DNA from 2 places in the Sabulicella flocculans genome. Region 1 is predicted to be linked to the other one. Evidence: predicted binding sites of a transcription regulator. Region 1 holds the regulator's gene; the other holds the start of a gene.

Region 1 (4,202 bases):
GGGGCTGGAAAGGTGGCGCGCCGGTCAGCCCAGCGGCTTGCAGAGGTAGCGCACCACCTTGCCGTTGCGCGGGTCCGTCGCCTCGCCCATCGGCGCGAAGCCCAGCGCGGCGTGGAAGGCCAGGGAGGCGGGGTTGGGCGGCAGCAGGTTCACCTCGCAGCACAGCAGGGGCAGCCCCGCCGCGCGGGCGCGCGCCTCCACCTCCGCGTACAGCGCCCGCGCCAGGCCGCGGCCGCGGGCGGCGGGGGCCACCACCACGCGGTCCACGTAGGCGAAGGCGGGCAGGCGCGCCTGGAACCAGGCGTGGTTGGGCCCCTGGCTCGGGGTGTCGCCGCGCAGGGCCACCAGCAGCGCGCCCTCCGCCCGCAGCGCCAGCCAGGCGGCGCCCAGCAGGGCGCGCAGCCCGGACTCGCCCAGGGCGTTGACGTGCTCCGCCTCGGCGTCGTTCAGCGCCGCCAGGGCGGGGATGTCGGCGTCGGTGACCGGGCGGATCACCCCTTGGCGGCCACCACCACCATGGCCGGCTTCAGCAGGCGGCCGTTCAGCGTCCAGGCGTGGCTCCAGGCCTGCAGCACGGTGCCGGGCGCCACGCCCTCCGGCGCCGGGGCCTCGCTCATCGCCTGGTGCAGCGCGGGGTCGAAGGCCTCGCCCTGGGCGGGCTTGCGCTGGATGCCGTTGGCCTCCAGGCGCTGGAGGAAGAAGCGCTCCACCCCCTCGAAGCCGCCGCGCAGCTTGGCCACCAGCTCGGGCTCGTCCTCGGCGGGCGGGGGCAGGGCGTCCAGGCCGCGGCGCAGGTTCTCGGCGGCCTCCACCACGTCGGCGGCGAATTTCTGCACGGCGAAAAGGCGCGCCTTCTCCGCCTCCTCCTTGCCGCGGCGCACGGCGTTGGCCGTCTCGGCGCGGGCGTAGAGCAGGGCGGATTCCAGCTCGGCCACCTTGGCCTCCAGGGCGGCGGCGCGGTCCTCCGGCGCGGGGTCGGGCTGGGCCTCGGGGGCCACGGCGTCGTTCAGGGCTTCGGGCTTCTCGGGCTGCTGTTCGCTCATGCCGCCCAGGTAATGGCCGCCGGCGCGCGCATCAACCCAGCAACCGCCCCAGCACGCGGGCCGTGTAGTCCACCACGGGGATGACACGCCCGTAGTTGATGCGCGAGGGCCCGATGACGCCGATCGCTCCGACGATGCGCTCCTGCGCGTTCCGGAACGGCGCCACCACCACCGACAGCCCGGCGGAGTTGAACAGGCCGGATTCGGCACCGATGAAGATCTGCACCCCCTCACCGCGCTGGGCCAGCTCCAGCAGCTTCAGGGTGGTCTCCTGCGCCTCCAGCCGCTCGAACAGGGCGGAGATCTCCTGCACGCGGGCCAGGTTCTCCACGTTCTCCAGCAGCCGCGCCTGCCCGCGCAGGATCAGGCTGCCGGCGGAGCCGCCGGCCCAGGTGGCCAGCCCGGCCTCGATCACCTGGTGCGTCAGCGCGTCCAGCGCGGTTCGGTTGGCGGCGATCTCCTCGCCCACCGTCTCGCGCGTCTCCTCCAGGGTGCGGCCGGCCAGCCGGGCGTTGAGGTAGTTGCCGGCCTGCACCAGGGCGGCGGGCGGCAGGCCCGGTGGCACCTCGATGACGCGGTTCTCCACCCGGCCATCCTCGCTCACCAGCACCACCAGGGCGCGGCCGGGGCCGAGGGGGACGAACTCGATGTGGCGCAGCGCCGCCTCGCCCTTAGGCGCGACCACCAGCCCGGCCGCACCCGCGAGGCCGGACAGCATCTGCCCCGCCTCGGCCATCGTCTCCTGCAGGGAGCGGCCATGGGCGGCGCAGCGGGCGGCGATGCGCTCGCGCTCCTCCGCGCTCAGGTCGCCGAATTCCAGCAGCCCGTCCACGAACAGGCGCAGGCCTTGCTGGGTGGGCAGGCGGCCGGCGGAGGTGTGCGGCGCGTAGAGCAGCCCCGCCTCCTCCAGGTCGGCCATCACGTTGCGGATGGAGGCGGGGGAAAGGTTCAGCGGCAGCCGGCGCGACAGCGTGCGCGAGCCCACGGGCTCGCCGGTCTGGACATAGACCTCCACCAGTTCGCGCAGCACGGCGGTCGCGCGGGGGTCGAGGGCGCTGGCGAGGCTGGGGGCGGGCAGCAGGCCCGGCGGGCGGGGCGGCGTGTTCATCCACCCCGGAGTCTTGGTTTTCCCGGCCCCCAGGTCAAGGCGCGCAGGTCAGGGCGTTCAGGTCAGGGCGTTCAGGGCGTGGCGGTAGAGCACGGGGTTGGAGGCCAGCACCGGCTTGCCGCGCCGGGCCTGCTCCGCCGCCGCCAGCGCGGCGAAGCGCAGGTTGGTGCCCACCTGCACCAGGTGCGTGACGTCCGGCGCGTCCAGCGCGTCCAGCGCCGCGCGCAGCCGGTCCTCGCCGATGGCGGCGATGGCGGCGGGCGAGGGGGCGCGCAGCCCTTGCAGCCGCACCACCTGGTGCCCGGCCTCCTCGAACAGGCGGCGAGCGGCGGCGTCGCCCACCGGCATGAAGGGCGTCAGCAGGCCGATGCGGCTGCGCGGCGGCAGCTCGGCCAGGATGGCCGTGGTGTAGTCCGTCACCGGGCAGCCGGCCGCCGCGCGCACCCGCGCCAGCAGGGCCGGCGCCTCGGGGCCGGCGAAGTTCTCCACCATCACGCCCAGCAGCAGCGCGTCCGGACGCTGGGCGGCGGCTTCCTCCACGGCGGCCATCAGCCCGTCCAGCATGGCCCGGCGCACCGCCAGCGTGTCGGCGTCCGATCGCACCGCCTGGTCGGGGTTGGCGATGCGGGCGTGGATGTTGGCCACGCCCGGCGGCGCCAGCGCGTCGCATTCCGCCGGCGTGGTGGTGTTGGTGGCGGGAAACACCAGCGCGATGCGGCGCGTCACGGGATGACGCCGCCCGCCTGGTTCACGCGCGAGCGCGCGCGGTTCACCTCCACCTCGGCGCGCCCGGCGTCGTTCGCCGCCTCCAGCCGCAACTGCCGCACCCGGAACAGGTCGAAGGTGAGGATCTCGCCGCCGCGGAAGGCGGTCAGCGCGATGCGCTCCTGCTCCTGCGCCACGGACAGGCGCTGGCGGGCGATGCGCAGCGCGGCCTCGGCGGCGTTTAGGGCCAGCAGGGCGCGCTCCACCCCGCTTTCCACCAGGCGCCGCGCCTGGGCCAGCTCGGCGGCGGCGCGGGTCAGCTCGGCCTGGGCGTCGGCGCGGCGGGGGGCGTTGCGCCCCTCGGTGGCCAGCGGCAGGCGCAGCCGCACGCCGATGGAGGTGCTGTCGCTGGCCACCAGCCCGTTCTCGTGCCGGGTGAACAGCCCGACCTCCGGGTTGTCGCGCGGGGTGGCCGCGACGTAGCGCGAGCGCGCCTCGGCCGCCGCCACCGCCGCCTGCCCGGCGGCCAGCGCGGGGTGCAGCGCGGCGCGGGGCTGCGGGCGCTCCGGCGGCAGGTTGGGCTCCAGCCCGCCGGTGACGGCGCGGTAGATGGCGCGCGCCTGCGCCGCCTCGGCCTGCGCCTGCGCCAGGGCCAGCTCGGCCGCCAGCACCTCGTTGCGGCCCAGCAGCCCTTCGGAGGGGGCGATGTCGCCCAGCTGGGCACGTCGGCCGACGTCGTTCGACAAGGCGCGGGCGGAGGACAGGCGCTCGCGCGCCAGCTGCACCAGGCGCTGCGCCTCGGCGGCGTTCCACCAGGCGTCGCGCAGGGCGCCGGCCACCTCCAGCCGCCGCAGCGCCAGGGCGCGCTCGCGCTCCTCCACGTTGGCGGCCACCGTGCCGGACAGGGCGCTGCGCTGGCCGGGCAGCCAGAGCGGCAGCGCCAGCTCGGCATCGAACTCCCGCAGCTCGCGCGGGCCGCGCAGGTCGGAGCGCGCGGAGCCCGAGACGGCCGGCGGCAGCGGCGTGACCGAGCGCACGGTGGCCGAGCGCGCCGCCGCCGCCTCGCGCTGGGCGGCGATGGCGCGCGCCCCGGCGTCCAGCGCCATCGCCGCGTCCACATGGGCCGAGAGCTGGGCCTGCGCCGGCTGCGCCAGCCCCAGACCGAGGCCCAGCAGCAGGGCCGCCGCCACCTTGGCCTTCGCCTTCGCCGGCTGCCGCGCGCGCGGCAGGGCGAAGCGCTCGTACAGGATGGGCAGCAGCACCAGCGTCAGCACCGTCGCCGTCACCAGCCCGCCGATCACCACCACCGCCAGCGGGCGCTGGATCTCGCTGCCCGGGCCGGTGGC
Region 2 (4,202 bases), on a different contig from region 1:
GCCGGGGGCGCGATAGCACCGCGGCGGCGCGCGGTCAGCCCCCGCCGCCGGCCGGGCGCACATGAAAAAGGGGCGGCCGTCGCCGGCCGCCCCCTGGTTCCTGAACCCGTGGGGATCAGAAGTCCATGTCGCCCATGCCGCCGCCCGGCGGGCCGCCGGCGGGGGCCTTCTTCTCCGGACGCTCGGCCACCATCGCCTCGGTGGTGATCAGCAGGGCGGCCACGGAGGCGGCGTCCTGCAGGGCCGTGCGCACGACCTTGGTCGGGTCGATGATGCCGGCGCCCACCAGGTCCTTGTACTCGTCCTTCTGGGCGTCGTAGCCGTAGGTGTACTCGCTGTTGCGCAGCACCTCGCCGGCCACCACGGCGCCGTCCTTGCCGGCGTTCGCGGCGATCTGCTTCACCGGCGCCTGGATGGCGCGGCGGACGATCTCGATGCCGACCTCCTCGTCGCGGTTCTCGCCCTTGACGGAGGCGAGGTTCTGCGAGGCGCGCAGCAGGGCGATGCCGCCGCCGGGCACGATGCCTTCCTGCACCGCGGCGCGGGTGGCGTGCAGCGCGTCGTCCACGCGGTCCTTGCGCTCCTTCACCTCGACCTCGGTCGAGCCGCCGACGCGGATCACCGCCACGCCGCCGGCCAGCTTCGCCAGGCGCTCCTGCAGCTTCTCGCGGTCGTAGTCCGAGGTGGTCTCCTCGATCTGCGCCTTGATCTGCTCGCAGCGGCCCTGGATCTCCGACTTCTCGCCGGCGCCGTCGACGATCGTGGTGTTCTCCTTCTCGATGCGGATGGTCTTGGCCTTGCCCAGCATCTGGAGGGTCACGTTCTCGAGCTTGATGCCCAGGTCCTCGGAGATCATCTGGCCACCGGTCAGGATGGCGATGTCCTCCAGCATGGCCTTGCGGCGGTCACCGAAGCCCGGGGCCTTCACGGCGGCGATCTTCAGGCCGCCGCGCAGCTTGTTGACCACCAGCGTGGCCAGGGCCTCGCCCTCCACGTCCTCGGCGATGATGACCAGCGGGCGGCCGGACTGCACCACGGCCTCCAGCAGCGGCAGCATCGGCTGCAGCTGGGACAGCTTCTTCTCGAAGATGAGGATGTAGGGCTGGTCCAGCTCCGCGATCATCTTCTCCGCGTTGGTGATGAAGTACGGGGAGACGTAGCCGCGGTCGAACTGCATGCCCTCGACGACGTCGAGCTCGGTCTGGATGGACTTCGCCTCTTCGACCGTGATCACGCCCTCGTTGCCGACCTTCTCCATCGCCTCGGCGATCATCTTGCCGATCTCGGCCTCGCCGTTGGCGGACAGCGTGCCGACCTGCGCGACCTCGGCGGAGGTGGTGATCTTCTTGGTCTGGCTCTCCAGCTCGGCCACGACGGAGGCGACGGCCTTGTCGATGCCGCGCTTGAGGTCCATCGGGTTCATGCCGGCGGCCACCGCCTTGGCGCCCTCGCGCACGATGGCCTGGGCCAGCACGGTCGCGGTGGTGGTGCCGTCACCGGCCAGGTCGTTGGTCTTCGAGGCCACCTCGCGCACCATCTGCGCGCCCATGTTCTCGAACTTGTCGGCCAGCTCGATCTCCTTGGCGACGGTCACGCCGTCCTTGGTGATCCGCGGCGCGCCGAACGACTTGTCGATCACGACGTTGCGGCCCTTGGGGCCCAGCGTGACCTTCACCGCGTCGGCCAGGATGTCCACGCCGCGCAGCATCTTGTCGCGGGCCGTGGCGCCGAACTTCACGTCCTTGGCAGCCATGTGTGTGCTCTCCGAAATCTGTGTGGGAAGGGGGGGTGGCTCAGGCGGCCTTGGCGGTCACGGAGGAGCCCTCGATGACGCCCATGACGTCGCTCTCCTTCATGATGAGCAGCTCCTCGCCGTCCACCTTCACCTCGGTGCCCGACCACTTGCCGAACAGGATGCGGTCGCCGGCCTTCACGTCGAGCGCGCGGACCTCGCCCTTGTCGTTCACGGTGCCGGAGCCGACGGCGATGACCTCGCCTTCCTGCGGCTTCTCCTTGGCGGTGTCGGGGATGATGATGCCGCCCGCGGTCTTCTCCTCAGCCGTGATGCGGCGGACGAGGACGCGGTCGTGCAAGGGGCGGAACTTCATGGCGGTTCTCTCCTGGCTTGGCTCAGGGTCTCGCTGGATCCACGGCGGGGGTGTGTTGGCACTCCCCGCCGAGGAGTGCCAGCTAGCTAGGAGAAGCCTTCCCGCGAGTCAAGCCGCAAAGCAGCACTCTCACGCTGCGAGTGCCAATGCCTTGAAACAAAACGAAAAATCTGGCGTCCCGCGCAGCGCGCATGGCAGGCTTCGCGTTGCAGCATCGTGACATGAAGGAGGTTCGCGACGTGCTGGACGCCCTGCTTCCCATCATCCGCCAGCCGGATTGGCGGCTGACCACCGCCGAGATCCTGTATCACCTGCCCGACCACCCGCACCTGCTGCAAAGCTTCGTCTGGCAGCGCGACGACCTGGCGCCCAGCTTCCCGCGGCTGACCGATTTCCTGGCCTTCTGGCAGCGGGAGATCCAGGGCCCGCTGCATTCCGTGCGCGTCGCCTCGGCCGCACTGGTCCAGCCGGCCGAGCTGCGCTACGCCAACGGCGTGTTCACCCTGCATTGAGGGCCCGGGCCTTGGCGCCCGGGCGGGGGGCTCAGGCGGCCCGCTGCTCCGGGCGGGGGTGGCGCGCCTCGCGCAGCAGGCGGGCGGCGTCGTGGCCGCGGTCCTGCACCGAGCGCAGCACGTCGGCCAGGGCGGCCAGCGGCGCCGGCACCGGCAGGCCACCCCGCACGTAGCGGCTCATCGTCGGCGGCTGGCAGCCAATCAGGCGGCAGAACTCCGCCTGCGTCATCTGCATGTCCAAAAGGACGGTCTTCAGCTCAATTCCTGTCATTTTCTCAAGATTCATCCGGTTTGATGATTCTTGCCACGTATGTGGCACCCCAAGACCCGGCAATAGCCAGCCCCCACGGCAATTTCCACAACTAATGGTTTAATCAGCAATCAACACATTGGGAATCTTCCGGAGGCCGGTGCCGCCGCCGCCCGCCCGCCCTATGATGCCCGCCATGCCCAGCCTGTCCCGCGTCCTGTCCCTGGACGATTTCGCGCCGCTGTCCCGCCGCCACCTGCCCCGCCCGGTCTTCGGCTACGTGGCCGGGGCGACGGAGCGCAACGCCTCCCTGCACGACAACGCCCGCGCCTTCGCCGAATGGGCCTTCACGCCGCGCGTGCTGGCGGATGTGTCGCGCCGCTCGCAGGCGGTCACGCTGTGGGGGCGCGAATGGGCGGCGCCCTTCGGCATCGCGCCCATGGGCATGGCCGCCCTGGTGGCCTGGCGTGGCGACATCGCGCTGGCCGCCGCGGCGCGGGCGGCCAACATCCCCTACGTGCTGTCCGGCTCCTCGCTCATCAGGATGGAGGAGGTGATCGCCGCCAACCCCGATGCCTGGTTCCAGGCCTACCTGCCCGGCGATTCGCGGCGGGTGGAGGCCTTGGTGGACCGGGTGGCGGCGGCGGGCTTCGGCACGCTCCTCCTCACGGTGGACACCGCCGTGCTGCCCAACCGCGAGAACAACGTCCGCAACGGCTTCTCCACCCCGCTGCGCCCCTCGCTGCGCCTGGCCTGGGACGGCGCCATCCGCCCGCGCTGGCTGCTGGGCACCTGGCTGCGGACGCTCCGCGAACACGGCATGCCGCATTTCGAGAACAGCTTCGCCGAGCGCGGCGCGCCCATCCTGGCCAAGAACGTGCTGCGCGACTTCACCGCGCGCGACCACCTGAACTGGGAGCACCTGGCGCTGATCCGCCGCCGCTGGCCCGGCAAGCTGCTGGTGAAGGGCGTGATGCACCCCGACGACGCCGTGCGCGCGGCGGATGAGGGCGCGGACGGCGTCATCGTCTCCAACCATGGCGGCCGGCAGCTGGACGGCACCGCCAGCCCGCTGCGCGTGCTGCCGCGCGTGGCCGAAGCAGTGGGCGAGCGCGTGGTGGTGATGCTGGATGGCGGCATCCGCCGCGGCACCGACGTGCTGAAGGCCTACGCCCTAGGCGCGCGCTTCACCTTCGTCGGCCGGCCGATGCTGCACGCCGCCGGGGTGTTCGGGCAGGCGGGGGTGGAAAAGGCCATCGCCCTGCTGATGGCGGAAATCCACACCGACATGGGGCTGATGGGGATCACCAGCCCCGGGGCCATGGGGCCGGC

What was found. The regulator HrcA, encoded in region 1, represses chaperone genes, less so after heat shock. The targets are predictions, from matches to a motif close to GTTNGCACTCNCNNNNNGNGAGTGCNAAC.
Region 2: groES (co-chaperone GroES) is a predicted target of HrcA. The motif match lies at 2,163-2,191, and genes of this name have one in related genera.

Annotation. Positions count from the first base shown of each region.
Region 1 is NZ_JBJJBR010000003.1:210,668-214,869, forward strand. It holds gene ACI6QG_RS05870 (GNAT family N-acetyltransferase) at 25-495, opposite strand; gene ACI6QG_RS05875 (nucleotide exchange factor GrpE) at 492-1,043, opposite strand; gene hrcA (heat-inducible transcriptional repressor HrcA) at 1,075-2,151, opposite strand; gene ACI6QG_RS05885 (hypothetical protein) at 2,209-2,877, opposite strand; gene ACI6QG_RS05890 (CusA/CzcA family heavy metal efflux RND transporter) at 2,874-4,202, opposite strand, start outside.
Region 2 is NZ_JBJJBR010000013.1:22,932-27,133, forward strand. It holds gene groL (chaperonin GroEL) at 116-1,753, opposite strand; gene groES (co-chaperone GroES) at 1,794-2,108, opposite strand; gene ACI6QG_RS12780 (usg protein) at 2,330-2,620, shown strand; gene ACI6QG_RS12785 (helix-turn-helix domain-containing protein) at 2,652-2,855, opposite strand; gene ACI6QG_RS12790 (alpha-hydroxy acid oxidase) at 3,067-4,202, shown strand, end outside.